4 regions of the Burkholderia stagnalis genome follow, and region 1 is predicted to be linked to each of the others. Evidence: predicted binding sites of a transcription regulator. Region 1 holds the regulator's gene; each other region holds the start of a gene.
The links. The regulator LexA, encoded in region 1, represses DNA repair genes until DNA is damaged. The targets are predictions, from matches to a motif close to ACTGTATNNNNATACAGT.
Positions count from the first base shown of each region.

Region 2: ABFO07_RS26090 (DUF2471 family protein) is a predicted target of LexA. The motif match lies at 1,846-1,863, and genes of this name have one in related genera.
Region 3: recA (recombinase RecA) is a predicted target of LexA. The motif match lies at 2,226-2,243, and genes of this name have one in related genera.
Region 4: imuA (translesion DNA synthesis-associated protein ImuA) is a predicted target of LexA. The motif match lies at 2,129-2,146, and genes of this name have one in related genera.

Region 1 covers NZ_CP156685.1:2,372,007-2,377,266, forward strand. The annotation lists gene cysW (sulfate ABC transporter permease subunit CysW) at 1-860, opposite strand, end outside; gene cysT (sulfate ABC transporter permease subunit CysT) at 857-1,750, opposite strand; gene ABFO07_RS10945 (sulfate ABC transporter substrate-binding protein) at 1,869-2,906, opposite strand; gene lexA (transcriptional repressor LexA) at 3,184-3,831, shown strand; gene ABFO07_RS10960 (hypothetical protein) at 3,858-4,193, shown strand; gene ABFO07_RS10965 (DUF2939 domain-containing protein) at 4,223-4,885, shown strand; gene ABFO07_RS10970 (universal stress protein) at 4,980-5,260, opposite strand, start outside.
Region 2 covers NZ_CP156686.1:2,106,434-2,111,693, forward strand. The annotation lists gene ABFO07_RS26080 (NAD(P)H-dependent oxidoreductase) at 1-786, opposite strand; gene ABFO07_RS26085 (LysR family transcriptional regulator) at 874-1,767, shown strand; gene ABFO07_RS26090 (DUF2471 family protein) at 1,933-2,337, shown strand; gene ABFO07_RS26095 (NADPH-dependent 2,4-dienoyl-CoA reductase) at 2,387-4,420, opposite strand; gene ABFO07_RS26100 (AraC family transcriptional regulator) at 4,498-5,260, shown strand, end outside.
Region 3 covers NZ_CP156685.1:1,108,433-1,113,692, forward strand. The annotation lists gene ABFO07_RS05250 (sensor histidine kinase) at 1-1,383, opposite strand, end outside; gene ABFO07_RS05255 (response regulator transcription factor) at 1,402-2,127, opposite strand; gene recA (recombinase RecA) at 2,319-3,389, shown strand; gene recX (recombination regulator RecX) at 3,389-4,258, shown strand; gene ABFO07_RS05270 (DUF2889 domain-containing protein) at 4,403-5,020, shown strand; gene sucC (ADP-forming succinate--CoA ligase subunit beta) at 5,090-5,260, shown strand, end outside.
Region 4 covers NZ_CP156685.1:903,411-908,670, reverse strand. The annotation lists gene ABFO07_RS04330 (Y-family DNA polymerase) at 1-1,475, opposite strand, end outside; gene imuA (translesion DNA synthesis-associated protein ImuA) at 1,408-2,115, opposite strand; gene ABFO07_RS04320 (ABC transporter ATP-binding protein) at 2,260-3,054, opposite strand; gene ABFO07_RS04315 (ABC transporter permease) at 3,056-3,952, opposite strand; gene ABFO07_RS04310 (ABC transporter substrate-binding protein) at 4,091-5,056, opposite strand.

The sequences.
Region 1 (5,260 bases):
AGGAGTTTCAGCGCGAGCGTGACGAGCGCGAGCAGCGCGAGCACCGACGCCACCGCGAACGCGGCCGCGAAGTTGTACTCGTTGTACAGGATCTCGACGTGCAGCGGCATCGTGTCGGTCACGCCGCGGATGTGGCCCGACACGACCGACACCGCGCCGAACTCGCCCATCGCGCGCGCATTGCACAGGATCACGCCGTACAGCAGCCCCCACTTCACGTTCGGCAGCGTCACGCGGCGGAAGATCTGCCAGCCCGATGCGCCGAGCACGCGCGCGGCCTCCTCCTCGTCGCTGCCCTGCGCCTGCATCAGCGGGATCAGCTCGCGCGCGACGAACGGGAACGTGACGAAGATCGTCGCGAGCACGATGCCCGGCACCGCGAAGATGATCTGCACGTCGTGCGCCTGCAGCCACGGCCCGAACCAGCCCTGCGCGCCGAACAGCAGCACGTAGATGAGGCCCGAGATCACCGGCGACACCGAGAACGGCAGGTCGATCAGCGTCGTCAGCAGCGCCTTGCCGCGAAACTCGAACTTCGCGATCGCCCACGACGCGCACACGCCGAACACGAGATTGAGCGGCACGGCGATCACCGCGACGGTCAGCGTCAGCTTGATCGCCGACCACGCGTCCGGATCGGCGAGCGACTCGACGTAGAAACCGACGCCCTTTCTCAGCGCCTCGAAGAACACCGCGGCGAGCGGCACGACGAGGAAGAAGCCGAGGAACGCGAGCGAGATGCCGGTGAGCAGCCAGCGCACCGCGCGCGGCTCGCTGACGGGGTCGGGCCGCTGCGCGGCGCGCGCACGCGCGTCGGAGGAAGACGGGGTTTTCAGCACGGCGCTGGCCTCCTGGCTCATTGCTGGCCTCCTGCGGCGGCGGTGACGGCGGCCGCCGGCGCGGGGCCGCTCGCGCCCTTGCTCGTGCGGCGCTGCAGATACCACTGCAGCGTGTTGATCAGCAGCAGCATCGCGAACGACACCACCAGCATCACGACCGCGAGCGCGGTCGCGCCCGCGTAGTCGTACTGCTCGAGCTTCGTGATGATCAGCAGCGACGTGATCTCGGACTTCATCGGCACGTTGCCCGCGATGAAGATCACCGAGCCGTATTCGCCGAGCGCGCGCGCGAACGCGAGCGCAAAGCCCGTCAGCAGCGCGGGCAGCACGGCCGGCAGCACGACGCGGCGGAACGTCAGCCAGCGCGACGCGCCGAGGCACGCGGCCGCCTCTTCCTGCTCGCGCTCGAAATCCTCGAGCACGGGCTGCACGGTGCGCACGACGAACGGCAGGCCGATGAAGGTCAGCGCGACCAGCACGCCGACCGGCGTGAACGCGATCTTGATGCCGAACGGCGCGAGGTACTGGCCGATCCAGCCGTTGGTCGCGTAGACGGCCGCGAGCGAGATGCCGGCGACCGACGTCGGCAGCGCGAACGGCAGGTCGACGATCGCGTCGACCACGCGCTTGAACGGGAACGTGTAGCGCACGAGCACCCACGCGACGAGGAAGCCGAACACGGCGTTGATCAGCGCGCCGCCGAGCGCGGCCGTGAACGTCAGCCGGTACGACGCGAGCACGCGCGGCGACGCGACGGCCGCGATGAACTGGTCCCACGAGAGCGTCGCGGTCTTCAGGAACGTGGCGGCAAGCGGGATCAGCACCACGAGGCTCAAATAGGCCACCGTGATGCCGAGCGTCACGCCGAAACCGGGCAGCGCGCTCGGCTTGCGAAAGGTGTACGTCGTCATCGGATGCTCTTGCTGGGTCGAATCACATGGGCCCGACGCGAACGCCGGCGCGGTGCATCGCGCCGGCGGCCCGCCGAGGGTGCGGCGCCTGCCGTGGCGCGCCGCTGTCGTTATGTCGTTACTGCGGCTTGTAGATCGAATCGAACACGCCGCCGTCGGCGAAATGCGTCTTCTGCGCATTTGTCCAGCCGCCGAACGTGTCGTCGACCGTGTACAGCTTCAGCTTCGGGAACTGCTTCGTCAGCTCCGCCGGCACGCTCTTCGAGCGCGGCCGGTAGTAGTTGCGCGCCGCGATCTCCTGGCCCTGCGGGCTGTACAGGTAGTTCAGGTACGCCTCGGCCAGCTTGCGCGTGCCCTTCTTGTCGACCACCTTGTCGACGATCGCGACCGGCGGCTCGGCGAGAATGCTCACCGACGGCACGACGATCTCGAACTTGTCGGTGCCGAACTCCTTGATCGACAGGAACGCCTCGTTCTCCCACGCGATCAGCACGTCGCCGATGCCGCGCTGCACGAAGCTCGTCGTCGCGCCTCGCGCGCCGGAATCGAGCACGCCCGCGTTCTTGTAGAGCTTCGTGACGAAGTCCTTCGCGCTCTGCTCGTTGCCGCCCGGCTTGTGCACCGCGTACGCCCATGCGGCGAGGTAGTTCCAGCGCGCGCCGCCCGAGGTCTTCGGGTTCGGCGTGACGATCGACACGCCCGGCTTGGTCAGGTCGTCCCAGTCCTTGATGCCCTTCGGGTTGCCCTTGCGCACCAGGAACACGATCGTCGACGTGTACGGCGACGCGTTGTCCGGCAGGCGCTTCTGCCAATCCTTGTTGACGAGCCCCTTGTTCGCGATCGCGTCGATGTCGTAGGCGAGCGCGAGCGTCACGACGTCCGCCTGCAGCCCGTCGAGCACCGAGCGCGCCTGCGCGCCCGAGCCGCCGTGCGACTGCTTGAAGTTGACGGCCTCGCCCGTCTTCGCCTTCCACTCCTTGCCGAACGCCTGGTTGAAGTCCTGATACAGCTCGCGCGTCGGGTCGTACGACACGTTCAGGAAGGTCGTATCCGCGTGTGCGTGCGCGATGACGCCCAGTGCCGCGGCCGCGCCGAGCGCGAAGGTTGCGATCAAGCGGCGCGCCCCGCTCGCCAGTCCCGTATTGCGCTTCACCATCCGTGCTTCTCCCGTGTTGTCGGTCATGTTGTCGGTGTTTCGATATGCGGGCCAGTCTATCGAACGGGTTACATGATTAAAAATAATCGTTCCTTATTTTTTAATATCGAAAAGTGCTAACGCAGTCGGAACAGACGGTTGCAGCGGATGGACCGGCGCCATGGCGTCGCCAGATCGCGACGGAACCGGCGCGATCGCGACGAACTTCAAGTAACGCTTGAAATTCGCGAAGTACTGTATAAAAATACAGCTCACTGTCTATCCATACAGTTGAGCCATGACCAAACTCACCGCCCGCCAGCAGCAAGTATTCGACTTGATCCGCCGCGCGATCGAGCGCTCCGGCTTCCCGCCCACCCGTGCCGAGATCGCGGCCGAACTGGGCTTCAGCTCGCCGAATGCGGCCGAGGAGCACCTGCGTGCGCTGGCGCGCAAGGGCGTGATCGAGCTGGCGGCCGGCGCCTCGCGCGGCATCCGCCTGCTTGGCGTCGACGACGTCCCGCACCAGTTCACGCTGCCGCACGCGGCGCTGATGCAGCTGTCGCTGCCGCTCGTCGGCCGCGTCGCGGCAGGCAGCCCGATCCTTGCGCAGGAGCACATCTCGCAGCATTTCGCGTGCGATCCGGCGCTGTTCTCCAGCAAGCCCGACTACCTGCTGAAGGTCCGCGGCCTGTCGATGCGCGATGCCGGCATCCTCGACGGCGACCTGCTCGCGGTGCAGAAGCGCACGGAAGCGAAGGACGGCCAGATCATCGTTGCGCGTCTCGGCGACGACGTCACGGTCAAGCGCCTGAAGCGCCGCCCCGGCGGCCTCGAGCTGATCGCGGAGAACCCGGATTACGAAAACATCTTCGTCAAGGCCGGCAGCGCGGAATTCGCGCTGGAAGGCATCGCCGTCGGGCTGATCCGCTCGGGCGAATTCTGACAATCCGTCTCGCTCAGGAGAACATCATGGAACGCCTCGCCCGTCTGCTGCCTTTCCGTCAATTCGGCCGTCTGCGTCATCTGCGCGGCCGCACGCCCTGCGCACCGCTGACCACCGCGGCGCCCACCGGCCAAGAAGAAGCAGTCGAACGGCAGGCGTCGCTGCTGCCGTCGGCGCTGCCCGCATTCGCGCGGGTGTCGCTGAACGCCGGCCTGAATCATGCGGAGCCCGCGCGCCGCGCGCCGGTGCGGGTCTATCACGGCCGCTCGCGCCTGATCATGGTCGGGACGATCGACGCGGTGTGCCGGATGATCGATCGCTGCATCGCCGAGGAACATTCGGCCGCGCAAGGCAGTCTCTGATTGCGGACCCTTCCCGCACCGGAGACACCGTGAACCACGCGCCGGGCCGCACCAGGCGGCTCAAGCCGATGTTGATCGCCGCGCTGGCGGTTGCCGTCGTTGCGACGGTCGGCTACGCGTACGCATCGCCCTATGTCGCACTCGGCCGCCTGAAATCGGCGATCGATGCGCGCGATGCGCAGGCGATCAGCGCGTACGTCGATTTCCCGGCGCTGCGCATCAGCCTGAAGCAACAGCTCACCGGCGAGCTGATGCGCCGGATCGACGCCAGGCGGCAGGACAATCCGTTCGCGGCGATCGGCGCATTGATCGGTTCTGCATTGATTGGGCCGCTGGTCGATGCCTATGCAACCCCGGAAGGCGTCGCGGCCGTGATGAGCGGCTTGCCGCCGCGCGGCAATCCGGGCGAGCGGCCGCCCGAGTGGCCGGCGCAACCGTCAGGCAACACGCCCGGCAATGCGCCGGTGAATCCAGCAAGCGCCGTCGCTGGCGGCAGCCCACCGCCCGCCTTGCCATCCGCCACCGCTCAAGCCGGCACGCCCGGCCAGCGGCAAACCAGCGCCGGATATCGCAACATCGACGAGTTCGTCGTGACCTACCAGCGCGGCGCCGATGGCACGCGCTACGCCGCGATTCTGCGTCGCGTCGGGTTGTTTGCCTGGAAGTTGTCCGCGATCGATCTGAACGGCTGAATCGCCATCGCGCCGGCATTGCACCGGCGCCGCGCACGGCCGGCGCACGGCCTGAGCCGGCGCCCGTCCGACGCGCTTTCGATCCGTTTTACAGCTACTTCGCCGCTGCCGCTTCGCGTTCGCGGGCGATTTCGGCCTTCTGCTCCTCGGCCGACGAGCACGCCACGAGGATGCTGCAGGTCACGCGGTCGAGCAGCTGCGTGTTGCCTGACCCCATCCACCATCTGGACAGCCCGCTGCGGCACCGATGCCCGACCACGATCAGGTCGACCTTCAGCTGCGCCGCAAGATTCGCGATTTCGTCGATCGGGTAGCCGAACGCGAAATGGCCCTCCGCCTGCAGGCCGCGTTCGCGCAGCCAGTCCACGCCCTCCT
Region 2 (5,260 bases), on a different replicon from region 1:
TCAGCCCGCCTCCACCACATGCGCCGCGAACCCTGCCTGTTCCGGCGCAATCTCCGCCTTCAACGTCAACGCCGGAATCTCGTAATCGCCCGCATTCTGCCGCCGGAACGGAATCGGCTGCGTTTCCCACAGGCTATCGAGACGCTCGCCGAGCGCATCGCGCGTTTCCTCGAAGCGCGCTTCGCTCATCTTCCCCGCCCGGTAGATCACGAACGGCGGCAGCACATCGAAACCCGGATAAAACAGCACCCCATGCTGGATCGGAAACAACACGTCGTCGATCGCCCCGTTGATGCCGCGCGGGCTGTAGTGCGATTCCCACCCGCCGGTCGTGACGAGCACCATCGCGCGCTTGCCCGCGAGCATGCCTTCGCCGTACCGGTCGCCCCAGTGCGTATCCGAGTGTTCGCCCACGCCATACGCGAAGCCATACGCATACACACGCTCGACCCAGCCCTTCATGATCGCCGGCATCGTGAACCACCACAGCGGAAACTGCAGGATCACCGCGTCGGCCCACTGCAGCTTCGCCTGTTCGCGCGCGATGTCGTCGCGCTGCGTGCCCTGCTCGAACGCGCGCTTCGAATCGAGCGACGGATCGAAACGCGCACCCGGCTGATGGTCCGTCACATCGTTCGCATCCAGCGCCACCTTCCAGTTCATCGCATACAGGTCGGACACCTGCACGGCATGGCCGGCGGCCTCGAGGCGCTGCACGGCGAAATCCCGCAGCGCACCGTTCAGCGACCGCGGTTCGGGATGGGCATAGACGATAAGAACATTCATGACAGGGCACTCCGTTACGTGAATGCAAGCAGGATGCCGCGCCCGAAGGTATATTGGAAATGAATTTCTGATATTCCAGGTATAGCCATGAATAATCTCAGACGACTGGACCTGAACCTGCTCGTCACGCTCGACGTGCTGCTGTCCGAGCACAACGTCACGCGCGCCGCCGAGAAGCTGAACATGTCGCAGCCGTCCGTCAGCGTGCAGTTGCAGAAGCTGCGGGACGTGTTCGGCGATCCGCTGCTGCTGCCCGGGCCGCGCGGCATGCGGCCGACCGCGCGCGCCGAGGCGCTGCGCGAGCCGCTGCGGGAAGCGCTCGAAGCGGTCGAGCGCGCGGTGCTGCCGGCGACGCCGTTCGATCCGGGCACCGCCACCCATTCGTGGCGCCTCGCCGCGACCGACTATGCCGAGTCGACGATCGTGCTGCCGACCTTGAACACGCTGCGCGCCACAGCGCCCGGCACGCGGCTCGCGGTGGTCGAACTCGCGCCGCCGCGCATCGTGAAGCAGGCCGAGCTCGGCGAGATCGATCTCGCGTTCCACACGACCGACTGTTCGCCGGACGGCATGCGCCGCCGCGCGCTGTTCACGGAGCGCTACGTGCTCGTCGGCCGAGCCGGCCATCCGAAGCTGAAACGGCGCCCGACGCTCGCGCAGTTCTGCGCGCTGGAATACGTGATCGTGTCGCCGGAAGGCGGCGGATTCTTTGCAGTGACGGACGACGCGCTCGCGAAACTCGGGCTCACGCGGCGGGTCGCGCTTTCCGTCCCGCACTTCCTGTTCGCGATCTCGGCCGTCGCGCACACCGATCTCGTCGCGATGCTGCCGGAGCGCCTCGTGCGCGACGCGCCCACGCTGCGGATCGTCGAAGCCCCCGTCGAGGTGCCCGGCTACGAGATGTCGATGCTCTGGCACGAACGCTCGCATCGCGACCCGGCGCACCGCTGGTTGCGCGACACGATCGCCGCGTCGGTGTGAGCGGCGCGCGGCCGGCCGCCGCGACGCACATAAAAATTTCCGCTCGGCACGCATCCGGGGCTTGAAACCGCCCGAATCACTGTATATATTTACAGTGCTTTTGTGCAATTTGACCCGATTTCCGTCACCCGATGACGGACGGATTTTTGTGAGGCGACCACGACCATGTTCCAGTCATCCGCATTCGATCCCGAGCAGCCTGGTTTCAACCCCGTCCATTTCGAGCGCGCCGCGCAGCGGGCGGTCGTCGACCTGCAGCGCGTCGTCGGCGGGCCGGCGCAACGCGCGCTCGGCCTGCGCCGGCGCACGCACCCGGCCGCGGTGCGCACGCTGAGCTGGCAGGCGCTGCTCGACGTCGAGGAACTGGCGTTCTCGAATGCCGGATTCCTGAACCGGAACGACCCGACCGTGATCGATGCGTTCATCCGGCTGCGCGACAGCCGCCTGCTGGCGGCGGACGTCGACGAGCCGGTCGACTGGCGGCGCGACGACGACGACCTGCCGGCCGTGTATCTGATCGTGCGGGCGATGCTGGAAGCGGAAGCGGCGGAGCAGGCCGAAGCCGCGTGAGCGGCGCCGGGGGCGGTGGCGTCGCCATGCCTGCGTCACGCGGCTCGCGTCACAGCCGCGCCGCGAGGCGCGCCCCCTGGTCGATCGCGCGCTTCGCGTCGAGTTCGGCCGCGAGTTCCGCGCCGCCGATCAGGTGTACCGTCCGCCCCGCCGCCTGCAGCGGCTCGACCAGCGCGCGCTGCGGCTCCTGGCCGGCGCACAGCACGATCGTGTCGACCTCGATCAGCGCCGGATCGGCACGCTTCTCGCCGTACGACACGTGCAGCCCGCGCGCGTCGATCCGCTCGTAGTTCACGCCGCCGATCATCGTCACCTGCTTCATCTTCAGCGTCGCGCGGTGAATCCAGCCGGTGGTCTTGCCAAGCCCCTTGCCGAGCGGCGCGGCCTTGCGCTGCAGCAGCGTCACCTCGCGGGCCGGGGGCGTCGCCTGCGCGCGCGTCACGCCGCCGCGCGTCGCGGCCGGGTCGGTCACGCCCCATTCGGCTTTCCATTCGTCGAGATCGAGCGCAGGCGACACGCCGTCCTGCACCAGGAACTCCGCGACGTCGAAGCCGATCCCGCCCGCGCCGATCACCGCAACCCGCTTGCCCACCAGCCGGTTGCCGGCCAGCACGTCGATGTAGCTGAGCACGTTCGGCCCGTCCTGCCCCGGAATCTTCGGGTCGCGCGGCGACACGCCGGTTGCGAGCACGATCTCGTCGTAGCCGCCCGCGATCAGGTCGCTCGCGTCGACGCGCCGGTTCAGGTGCAGCGACACGCCCGTCAATTCGATCTGGCGGCGGAAATACCGCAGCGCTTCGTGGAATTCCTCCTTGCCCGGAATCCGCTTCGCCATGTTGAACTGCCCGCCGATGTCGGCCGCCGCGTCGAACAGGTCGACCCGATGGCCGCGCTGCGCGAGCACCGTCGAGCACGCGAGCCCGGCCGGCCCCGCGCCGACCACCGCGATGCGTTTCGCCTTCGGCGCGGCCACGTACTTCAGCTCGGTTTCGTGGCACGCACGCGGGTTCAACAGGCACGACGCGATCCGGTTCTTGAACGCATGGTCGAGACATGCCTGGTTGCAGCCGATGCAGGTATTGATCTCGTCCGCGCGGCCCTGCGCGGCCTTGATCACGAACTCGGCATCGGCCAGCAGCGGGCGCGCCATCGACACCATGTCGGCGCAGCCGTCCGCGAGGATCTGCTCGGCCACCTCCGGCCGATTGATCCGGTTGGTCGTCACGAGCGGAATGCCGACCTCGCCCTTCATCTTCTTCGTCACCCACGCGAACGCGCCGCGCGGCACCGATGTCGCGATCGTCGGCACGCGCGCCTCGTGCCAGCCGATCCCGGTGTTGATGATGGTCGCGCCCGCGCGCTCGACGGCCTTCGCAAGCTGCACGACCTCGTTCCAGTCGCTGCCGTCCGGGATCAGGTCGAGCATCGACAGCCGGTAGATCAGGATGAAGTCGCGGCCCACCGCCTCGCGCGTGCGCTCGATGATCTCGATCGGCAGGCGGATGCGGTTCTCGTACGCGCCGCCCCATTGGTCGGTGCGCTTGTTGGTGTGCAGCGAGATGAACTGGTTGATCAGGTAGCCCTCGGAACCCATGATCTCGACGCCGTCGTAGCCCGCGTCTCGCGCGAGCTGCGCGCAGCGGACGAACGCGCGGATCTGCCGCTCGACGCCGCGTGCGCTCAGCTCATGGGGCGTGAACGGCGAGATCGGCGACTTGATCTTCGACGGCGCGACCGCGAACGGGTGATAGCCGTAGCGGCCCGTATGCAGGATCTGCAGCGCGATCTTGCCGTCCTCGGCGTGCACGGCGTCGGTGATCACGCGGTGCCGGCGCGCGGCCGCCGATGTCATCAGCGTGCCGCCGAACGGCTTGGTCCAGCCGGCCACGTTCGGCGCGAAGCCGCCCGTCACCATCAGGCCGACGCCGCCGCGCGCGCGTTCGGCGAAATAGTCGGCGAGCCGCGGCAGCGTCTTGCGGCTGTCCTCGAGGCCCGTGTGCATCGAGCCCATCAGCACGCGGTTCTTCAGTGTCGTGAAACCGAGGTCGAGCGGGGCAAGCAGGTGGGGAAACGGGGTCGTCATGATGGCGTGGCCGGAAAAGCGGTGAGCGTCATCGTAGGACGCGCACCACGTTGAACGTGAGGGGGCAAACAGCCATAATGCTTGTCATTTCCGGCCAAAAACACATGACCTCCCCACTCGCCAAGGACCGCCTCGGGCTGCGCCGGCCGACGATTCCGGTCGCCTATCCGCGCCTGCTGCTGCAGGTGCTCGGCGCACGCGGCGTCGACCTCGCCGCGGTGCGCGCGGGCACCGGCCTGCGCGACGCGGTGCTGGCCGAGCCGGACGCGCGCGTCGCGCCGTCGCAATGGGGGCGGCTCGTGCTCAATGCGATCGAGATCGGCGGCGACGAAGGCATCGGCCTCGCGTTCGGGCTCCAGCTCAAGCCGACCATGCACGGCTTTCTGGGTTACGCGACGCTGACCGCGCGGGACATCCGCGAATCGCTGCAGGTGACGATCCGCTACTTCCGGATGCGCAACCGTCAATATCGTCTGACCTATGCCGAGGACGAAAACGGCGCGACGCTCGAACTGCACGGCGTGCAGGCGAGCCCCGTGCTGCAGCATCACGTGATGTTCGAATTCGTGCTGACCGGGCTCGCGCAGAACATCGCGCAGTTGTCGGGGCGCGCCGCGCCGGACATCGCGCTGCGGTTCGCGTGGCCGGAGCCCGCCTACTTCGCCGGCTACCGCGCGCAGTTGCCGCCCGTGCGCTTCGGCTGCGCGGCCAACGCGCTGTGGATCGCGCGCGACGTGCTCGACTGGCCGCTGCCGCTCGCCGACGAAGTCGCGCACCGGCAGGCGCTCGTGCAGGTCGAGCGCGAATATGCGCAGGTCAGGCAGGAGGAAGGCGATCTGG
Region 3 (5,260 bases), 1.3 Mb from region 1:
CCGGTAGAAGCGCTCGAGCACGCGCTCGCGTTCGGCGGCCGGAATGCCGGGGCCGGTGTCCTCGACCTCGAGGTGCACGCACCCCGCGGCGCGCTCGGCGCGCACGCGCACGGTGATGCGGCCGCCTTCCGGCGTATAGCGGATCGCGTTGTCGATCAGGTTGCCGAGCATCTCGCGCAGCATCAGCGGGTTGCCGGCGACGTCGAGCGGCGCGCCATCGTCGCCGGCGTCCGGGCCCTCGTAGCCGAGGTCCATGCGTTTCGCGAGCGCGGCCTGCACCCAGTCGCGCACCGCGCGCCGCGCGAGCGCGCCGATCTCGACGGGCGCGAACGTCAGCCCGCTCGCGCGGTTCTCGGCGCGCGCGAGCGCGAGCAGCTGCGTGACGAGCCGCGCGGCCTGCTCGGAGCTCGTCGCGATCTGTTCGAGCGAGCGCTGCACGTCGGCCGGCACGGGGTGGCGCAGCGCAAATTCCGCCTGTGTGCGCAGCCCGGCGAGCGGCGTCTTCATCTGGTGCGCGGCGTCGGCGATGAAGCGCTTCTGCAGCGCCATGTTCTGCTCGAGGCGCGCGAGCAGGTCGTTGAACGACGTGACGAGCGGCTCGATCTCCGGCGGCGCGCGCTGCGCCTCGACCGGCGACAGGTCGTCCGGCCGCCGCGCGCGGATGTGCGCCTGCAGCGCGTTGAGCGGCGCGAGCCCGCGCGACAGCCCGAACCACACGAGCAGGATCGCGAGCGGCAGGATCACGAACTGCGGCAGGATCACGCCCTTGATGATGTCGTTCGCGAGCGCGTTGCGCTTGTCGAGCGTCTCGCCGACCTGCACGAGCACCGGCTGCGTGCCGCTCGCCTGCGGCAGCGCGACGGTTGTATACGCGACGCGCACGTCGTTGCCGCGCAGCAGGTCGTCGCGGAATACGACGACGCCCGGCGGCGGGCGATCCTCGTCGCGTGGCAGCGGCAGGTCGGCTTCGCCGGCGACCAGCTCGCCGCGCGCGCCGAGCACCTGGAAGTAAACGCTGTCGACGTTGTCTGCGCGCAGGAAGTCGCGCGTCGCCTGCGGCAGCGTCAGCTCGGCGACGCCGTTGACGGGATGGATCTGTCGCGCGAGCACGTACGCGTTGGTCTCGAGCGCGCGGTCGAACGGCCCGTTCGCGATCGTCTTCGCCACCAGATAGGTGACGGCGATGCTCATCGGCCACAGCAGCAGGAGCGGCGCGAGCATCCAGTCGAGGATCTCGCCGAACAGCGAGCGCGGCCGCGCGGGGTCGGGCGGGTCGGTCTCGTCGGGCGGCGCGAACGGGTTCTCGTAGTGCGCGTCGCGCGCGGCGTCGGCGGCGGAAGCGGGTTCGCCGCTCGGGTGGCGGGGCTGGGCCGGCGTGGCCATGGCGGCGACGGCCGGCCGTCAGCGCGGCGTGCCGGCCGGCGCGGGCTGCGGCGCCGCCGCGTCGGCGGGGCTCGCGGGGGCGGCTTTCTCGAGGCAGTAGCCGAGGCCGCGCACGGTGGCGATCCGCACGCCGCTCGGCTCGATCTTCTTGCGCAGCCGGTGCACGTAGACTTCGATCGCGTTGTTGCTGACTTCCTCGCCCCATTCGCACAGATGGTCGACGAGCTGCTCCTTCGACACGAGGCGGCCGATCCGCTGCAGCAGCACCTCGAGCAGGCCGAGCTCGCGCGCGGAAAGGTCGAGCACGCGGTCGTTCGCGTATGCGATGCGGCCGACCTGGTCGAACGCGAGCGAACCGTGCCGCACGACGGTCGGGCCGCCGCCCGCGCCGCGCCGGGTCAGCGCACGCACGCGCGCCTCGAGCTCGTTGAGCGCGAACGGCTTGGCCATGTAGTCGTCGGCGCCGAGGTCGAGGCCCTTCACGCGCTCGTCGACGCTGTCGGCGGCGGTCAGGATCAGCACGGGGAGGTTGGAATTGCGCGCGCGCAGGCGCTTCAGCACGTCGAGGCCGGGCATCTTCGGCAGGCCGAGATCGAGGATCAGCAGGTCGAACGACTGCATCGACAGGGCCGTGTCGGCCTCGACGCCGTTCTTCACGTGGTCGACCGCATAGCCCGATTGGCGGAGTGACCGGGTGAGGCCGTCCGCGAGTATGCTGTCATCTTCGGCGATGAGAATTCGCATGTGCGTGACCGGTGGCCGGCGGGGCGACACGCGCCGGCGCGGCTGTCTCCGAAGTGGTTCGTGTGTTGCACGCCCCGCATTGCGGGCTTGCACAAAACACTGTTTTTTTATACAGTGTCTGCATTCGCGCGCTGCGGATCGAAACCGGCGCACCTATATCAGACGCTGCTCATCATAGCAAAGGACGATTCATGGAAGATAGCAAGAAAGGCTCCGGGCTGACTGCCGAGAAGAGCAAGGCGCTGGCCGCCGCACTCGCGCAGATCGAGAAGCAGTTCGGCAAAGGGTCGATCATGCGCATGGGCGACGGCGAGGCGGCCGAGGACATCCAGGTCGTGTCCACGGGCTCGCTGGGTCTCGATATCGCGCTCGGCGTCGGCGGCCTGCCGCGCGGCCGCGTGGTCGAGATCTACGGTCCGGAATCGTCGGGCAAGACCACGCTGACGCTGCAGGTGATCGCCGAGCTGCAGAAGCTGGGCGGCACGGCCGCGTTCATCGACGCCGAGCACGCGCTCGACGTTCAATATGCGTCGAAGCTCGGCGTGAACGTGCCGGAGCTGCTGATCTCGCAGCCGGACACCGGCGAGCAGGCGCTGGAAATCACCGACGCGCTGGTGCGCTCGGGCTCGATCGACATGATCGTCATCGACTCGGTCGCGGCGCTCGTGCCGAAGGCCGAAATCGAAGGCGAGATGGGCGATTCGCTGCCGGGCCTGCAGGCCCGCCTGATGTCGCAGGCGCTGCGCAAGCTGACCGGCACGATCAAGCGCACGAACTGCCTCGTGATCTTCATCAACCAGATTCGTATGAAGATTGGCGTGATGTTCGGCAACCCGGAAACCACGACGGGCGGCAACGCGCTCAAGTTTTATGCGTCGGTGCGTCTCGACATCCGCCGGATCGGCTCGATCAAGAAGAACGACGAGGTGATCGGCAACGAAACCCGCGTGAAGGTCGTCAAGAACAAGGTGTCGCCGCCGTTCCGCGAAGCGATCTTCGACATCCTGTACGGCGAGGGCATCTCGCGTCAGGGCGAGATCATCGACCTTGGCGTGCAGGCGAAGATCGTCGACAAGGCGGGCGCCTGGTACAGCTACAACGGCGAGAAGATCGGCCAGGGCAAGGACAACGCGCGTGAATTCCTGCGCGAGAATCCGGAAATCGCACGCGAGATCGAGAACCGCATTCGCGAATCGCTCGGCGTCGCCGCGATGCCCGATGGCGCAGGCAACGAAGCCGAGGCGATGGACGAAGAAGAGTGATGGTCAGGCGCCGGGATGATGCGGGCGAGCCGAAGGAGCACGACGGGCGCGATGCGCCGGGCGGCTCCGGCCGGCGCGCTGCCTCCCCCGGCACCGGCCGGCGGTCCGCGGCGCAAGCCGCGAACCGCACCGCGACGAGGGCATCCGACGATGCCCTCGTTTCGTTTGAGATCAGCGCACCGGACGATCCGTTCGAACACGACGAGTCGTTCGACGCGCACGACCGGGCGCGCCGCCGCGTGTCCGGTGTCGCCTTCCCGCGCGATCGCGCGTCCGCCGCCTCCGGGGCGGCGACGGAAGACGTCTATACCCGCACGAGCCAGAATCCGCGCCGCACGCGCCGGCCATCCGGCGCGCGCTCCGGCGCCGAAGCCGAAGCAGGGGGCGGGGTGTCCACCCGGGCATCGTCATCGAAACCGGCCCGCTCGCTGAAGGGCCGCGCGCTCGGCTACCTGTCCCGGCGCGAGTACAGCCGCGCCGAACTCGCGCGCAAGCTCGCGCCCTATGCCGGCGAGGACGAGTCCGTCGAGCCGGTGCTGGATGCGCTGGAGCAGGACGGCTGGCTGTCCGACGCGCGTTTCGCCGAGAGTCTCGTGCATCGCCGCGCGTCGCGTGTCGGGGCCGCGCGGATCGTCAACGAGCTGAAGCGCCATGCGGTTGGCGATGCGCTCGTCGAGGAGGTGAATGCGCAGCTTCGCGAGACCGAATGGGCGCGCGCGCAGGCCGTCTGGCGCAAGAAATTCGGTGCACTGCCGCAAACGCCCGCCGAGCGCGCGAAGCAGGCACGCTTCCTGGCCGCGCGCGGCTTCTCGAGCGCGACCATCGTGAAGTTGCTCAAGTGCGGCGACGAATTGTTCGGCGCCGACTGAGCATTCCGCTCGCGCGCGGCGCGCGATTTTGCTGCATTGCAACGGCTTCCCGACACACGGGAATACCCCCCGTTGCGGCAAACTGTCTCAAATACCCGATATGCTAAAATCCTCGGGTTTTCCTCTTCGGCCTCAACCTCCAGCATGCCGCTATCCGAGCCCGTGCCCCGTCAGTTGCGACATCGACGCGCAATCCGAGCGGAAGCCTACGAGCGCGAAGACGGCTTGTGGGACATCGAAGCCTGTCTGACCGATCACAAGCCGCGCGACGTCGCGCTTGCATCGGGCATCCGGCCGAACGGCCTGCCGATTCATGAACTCTGGCTGCGCGTGACCATCGATCGTGACCTCAATATCGTCGACGCCGAAGCGTCGTCGGAATGGGTGCCATATCCGGGCCACTGCCAGTCCGCCAATCCCGCCTATCGGGCCCTCGTCGGGCTCAATCTCTTCCGTCACTTCCGTCGCGATGCGAACCGGCTCCTGTCCGGCGTCGCGGGCTGCTCCCATCTCACCGAGCTGTGCGCCGTGCTGCCGACGGCGGCGATCCAGGCGTTCGCCGGCGACGTGTGGAGCGTGCAGGAAGGCGGCGGCGAGCGGCCGGATCATGACGACGGCGCGCCCGCCGAGCCGCCGTTCCAGCTGGGCCGCTGCCGCGCGCTCCGGTTCGACGGCGAGGTGGTGCAGCAGTTCTACCCGCGCTGGTATGGCGCGAGTCGGCCGGAATCGGACATGCCCGTTGGGGACGGCACGAAGGAATGAACGGAAATCATTCGAAGAAGCGTCCTTAAGCGACTTTTCATCCAACTCTCAGACTGAAGGGAATCACGCATGAAGATTCACGAGTACCAGGGTAAGGAAATCCTGCGGAAATTCGGAGTCGCGGTACCGCGCGGCAAGCCGGCGTTCTCGGTTGACGAAGCCGTCAAGGTGGCGGAAGAGCTCGGCGGCCCGGTTTGGGTCGTGAAGGCTCAGATTCACGCGGGTGGCCGTGGCAAGGGC
Region 4 (5,260 bases), 1.5 Mb from region 1:
TGCAGGAACCAGCGCGGCTCGGCCTGGCTCCCCGAGCGTTCCCTGAACACCCAGTAGCACGCGCCCGCCTCGTCCTGCGCAACGAAGTAATCGCGCGCCGCCAGTTGGCCGTCGAACCAGCCCGCCTCGATCCGCTCCGGCGACGACATCGTCCTGAGCGGCGTGCGGAACACCGGCCTTTCGTTGCGCATCAGCAGCGGCTGCGGCTCGGCCAGCAGCCACGCAGGGCGCGGCGGCGCGGCCGGCGGGCCGGCGGACGGCTTGCCGGCCGGCGCATCGAGCGGCAGCCAGCGGTTCGCGGCCTCGGGCCGGTGATCGGCGACGGGCGCCGCGCGCAAGACGTTCTCCGCGCCGAGCCGCGCGACCAGCAGCTCGATGAGCCGCGCGCGCGTCTCGCGCGTGCCGCCCGGCTCGGGGAACAGATCCTCGGCCGGCGGCGCGACCGACTCGACACGCGTGGCCGTCACGCGCACCGCGATCACCGCGGCCGACAGCTCGACCCGCGCGAGCCGCTCGCCGAGCAGCCGCATGAAATGCCCCTCATCGCGCACGGGCGACGCGAACGCGAGCTCGAGCAGCGTCGGCGGCACGGCCTGGCGGCCCCGCTCGTGCTCGAGGCCGACCGTCATCGCGGCGAGCGACAGCTGCCGCGCGGCCAGCCAGCCGCACAGCTGCACGACGAGCCGCCGCGCGGCGAACAGCACGGCCTCCGCGTATTCGACGCGCTCCGGCAATTCGAGCCGCACGTCGAACACGGGCGGCACCGCCATCCACGCCAGCGGCTCGACCGCCTCGCCGTACGCGCGATCGAGCGCGGCCAGCAGCGCGGGACCGCAGCGGCGCTGCAGCCCCGCGCGCGGCAGCCCGCGCAGATCGGCGAGCGTGCGGCAGCCGAGGCCGTCGAACCAGCCCGCGTACGGACGCGCGTCGGGCAGCAGCACGCACGGCAGCCCATCGAGCGCGCGAACGAGCGACGCCTGGCGCGCGACGCGCCGGCGCGTGCGCCCGCGGCCCGCCGCGGCGCGCGCGAGCAGCCACGCGCCGCGCCCGGTCGGCGCGGCGGACAGGCGCGCCGCATAGCCGAGCGCCGCGAGCGTCGCCCGCACCTGGCGGCACAGCGACGGCAGCCCGCCGAACAGGCGCAGGCTCGGGCCGACGTCGACGACGAGCGTCGCTTCGTCGTCGAGCGCGACGCACGGCGAGAAGCGCAGCAGCGCGAGCGCGACCGCGCGCAGCGCGTCGGCCTCGCGCGCGGGATCGCGTTCGACGAGCTGCGTATCGGGCGCGAGCGTCAGCACGCCGCCGCGCTTCATGCCCGCGCGCACGCCCTGCCGGTGCGCGGCCGCGTCGGCGATCAGCACGACGCCCTGCTCGAGCACCGCGCAGCCGGCCGCACCGGCCTTTGCGTCAGACGGCGGCGGGGCGCACACGTCGAGCGGCAGGCGCGGCAGATGGATGCCGAGCAAGACGCGCATAGCGGCTCTCCACGATAGGCGATGGCAGGTCGAGCACGAGCGGCTCGCCGCGCGCGGGCCCGCGCCGCTTGACGATGTCGATCGACACGCCGCCCGGCGCCGGATGCAGCGCGACGCGCAGCACCGCGGGCGACGGCTGCCGCGCGGCCGGCAGCGGGCGCAGCATCACGAACAGCGTGTCGCCCGTGCGGGCGGCCGCGAGATGCAGGCGCCGCAGCGCATCGGGCCGCGCGTCCTGCCAGAGCAGCAAGGCACCGCAGCAGCCTGTCTTGAGCGCCTGCTCGGCGGCCCACAGCGCGTCCGTGCGGCTGCCGGCGCGCAGCCACAGCAGCGCGTCGGCCGGCACGCCGAGGCCGGCGAGCGCGCTCGCATGCGGCGACTGCGGCGGCGCGACGAGCGCGAGCGGCCGCCGGGCGCTGACGGTGCGCGCGAGCGCGGGCGCGAGCAGCCGCATCTCGCCGCAGCCCGGCTGCGCGGCCAGCAGCTCGACGAGCCCGCCGACCGGCCAGCCGCCGCCGGGCAGCTCGGCGGACAGCGCCGCGAAACCGGTCTCGATCGTGCGCGGGCCGCCGCGCGCCAGCTGCGAACCGCGCCAGAGCGTCGGATGCAGGGATTCGGGAGAAATGGAGGATGCGAGCATGACGCCACCCACAACTGTATGGATATACAGTATATGGCAATGCTCGCGCGCCGCACAGTGCCGGCGGAAAACCGGCCTTTCGTCAGAGGAGAGACGCGGCGAATGCCGGCCGGAGCGCGGCCCCGGCCGATCCGCGACGAGGCGCTAGCCGAGCAGCAGCGCGTCGTCGTCGAGCTGCTCGTGCCGCACCTTCTCGAACATCTGCAGCAGGTCCGGCACGTCGAGCCCGCGGCGCGCATCGCCCGACACGTCGAGCACGACCTGCCCCTGGTGCAGCATCACCGTGCGATCGCCGTAGTCGAGCGCCTGCCGCATGCTGTGCGTGACCATCATCGTCGTCAGCCTGCTTTCCGCGACGATGCGCGCGGTCAGCTCCAGCACGAACGCGGCCGTCTTCGGGTCGAGCGCGGCCGTATGCTCGTCGAGCAGCAGGATCCGCGACGGCCGCAGCGACGCCATCAGCAGGCTCACCGCCTGCCGCTGGCCGCCCGACAGCAGGCCGATCCGGTCGGTCAGCCGGTTCTCGAGGCCGAGGTTCAGCAGCCGCAGCTTGTCGCGGAACAGCTCGCGCGACGGCCGGTCGAGCGCGGCCCGCAAGCCGCGCCGCGCGCCGCGCGCCATCGCGAGCGCCATGTTCTCCTCGATCGTCAGCGCTTCGCAGGTGCCGGCCATCGGATCCTGGAACACGCGCGCGACGAGGTGCGCGCGATCCCACGCCGGCTGGCGCGTGACGTCCGCGCCGTCGATCGCGATGCGGCCCGCGTCGACCGCCTGGTCACCGCTGATCGCGTTGAGGAAGGTCGACTTGCCCGCGCCGTTCGAGCCGATCACCGCGACGAACTGGCCGTCGGGAATCTCGAGCGACAGGCCGCGCAGCGCGCGCGTCTCGATCGGCGTGCCGGGGTTGAAGGTGAGCTTCAGGTCTTGTGCGGACAGCATGTCATGCCCCTCCGTTCTTGCGCGCGAACAGCTTCTTGCGCGTCGCCGGCAGCACCAGCGCGATCGTGACGAGCGCGGCCGTCACGAGGTTCAGATCCTGCGCCTTCAGGCCGATGAATTCGCTGTTCAGCGCGAGCGCGATGAAGAAGCGGTAGACGATCGCGCCGAGCACCACCGCGAGCGTCGTCAGCACCAGCCGGCGCGCGGGCAGCAGCGTCTCGCCGATGATCACCGCGGCCAGCCCGATCACGATCGTGCCGATCCCCATCGAGATGTCCGAGCCGCCCTGCGTCTGCGCGAAGAGCGCCCCCGCGAGCGCGACGAGCGCGTTCGACAGCGCCATCCCGGCGAGCGTCGCGCGGCCGGTCGCGATGCCCTGCGCGCGCGCCATCCGCGGGTTCGCGCCGGTCGCGCGCATCGCGAGGCCGAGCTGCGACGAGAAGAACCAGTCGAGGCCGAGCTTCGCGACCACGACGACGATCGCGAGCAGCGCCGGGCGCAGCACGTAGTCGGGCAGCCAGTCGGGCTGCAGCACGGTGAACAGCGTCGGCTCGGTGATGAGCGGCACGTTCGGCCGGCCCATGATCCGCAGGTTCACCGAATACAGCGCGATCATCATCAGGATGCTGGCGAGCAGATCCATGATCTTCAGGCGCACGTTGAGCCAGCCCGTGACGAAGCCGGCCAGCGCGCCCGCGACGATCGCGAGCCCGGTCGCGGCGAACGGGTCGAAGCCGGCCGAGATCAGCGTCGCGGCCACCGCGCCGCCGAGCGGGAAGCTGCCGTCGACGGTCAGGTCGGGGAAATTGAGGATGCGGAACGAAATCAGCACCCCGAGGGCGACGAGGCTGAAGATCAGGCCGATCTCCAGTGCGCCCAGAAACGAGAACAGAGACATGGTGGGGAATCCTGTTGCTGCCCGGCCGGACGTGTACGGCCGGGTGAAGCGAACGGGCGGCCCCGGATGGGAGCCGCCCGTGCGGCGATGTCATCCAGGCCCGGATCGGGCCTGCCGGCGCGGCGCTCGGGCCGCGGCTTACTTGATGACCGTCTTCGCGTCCTTGACGAGATCCGGCGCGAGCGTCGCGCCCTGCTTCTCGGCCGCGCCCGTGTTCACGAACAGTTCGAGGTTGCTGCTCGTCTCCGATGCGATCGCACCCGGCTTCTCGCCCTTCAGGATCCGCGCGACGACCTTGCCGGTCTGGCGGCCGAGGTCGCCGTAGTTGATGCCGAGCGCCGCGATGCCGCCGCGCTTCACGCTGTCGGTGTCGCCCGCGACGAGCGGGATCTTCGCCTCGTTCGCGACCTTCACGAGCGCCTCGTACGCGGACACGACGTTGTTGTCGGTGTTCGTGTAGATCACGTCGACCTTGCCGATCAGGCTCTTCGCGGCCGGGCCGATGTCGACGGTGCGCGGCGCGGCCGCTTCCTTGAGCGTCATCCCCTGCTTCGCGAGGATCGCCTTGAGCTCCTTCACGACGACGACCGAGTTCGCCTCGCCCGGGTTGTAGACCATGCCGACCGTCTTCGCATTCGGCACGACGCGCTTGATCAGCGCGACCTGGCGGTCGAGCGGCAGCTTGTCGGACACGCCCGTCACGTTGGTGCCCGTCGGGCCCCAGCCCTTCACGAGCTGCGCGGCGACCGGATCGGTGACGCCCGAATAGACGACCGGCACGCTCTTCGTCGACGCAACCACCGCCTGCGCGGCCGGCGTCGCGATCGCGACGATCACGTCGGGCTTGTCGCCGATGAACTTGCGCGCGATCTGCGCGGCGGTGCCCGTGTTGCCCTGCGCGCTCTGGTATTCCCACTTGAGCTTGTCGTCGCCGTAGCCTTCGGCCTTCAGCTCGGCGCGCACGCCGTCGCGGATCGCGTCGAGCGCCGGGTGGTCGACGATCGACAGCACCTTGACGGTCTGCGCGTGCGCGGCGCCGGCCAGCGCGAGTGCGGCGACGCCGGCCGTGATCGAACGGATCGCGAAAGTCTTGAATCGCTTCATGGATGAGTCTCCCCCGTATTGTGTCGGTTCTGGATGATGGATTCCCGCCGCCGTCGGGCGGGCGCCGCCGCGCGTACGACACGCGGGCGATCGGCCCGCGCACGCTCCGGGAAAGCGTGCAGCGGCGAACGCACGAGGATACCATTTCCGCAGACCACCGCCTGACTTGATGCTTTCGCGCGGCACGCCGGATCGCGGCCCTCG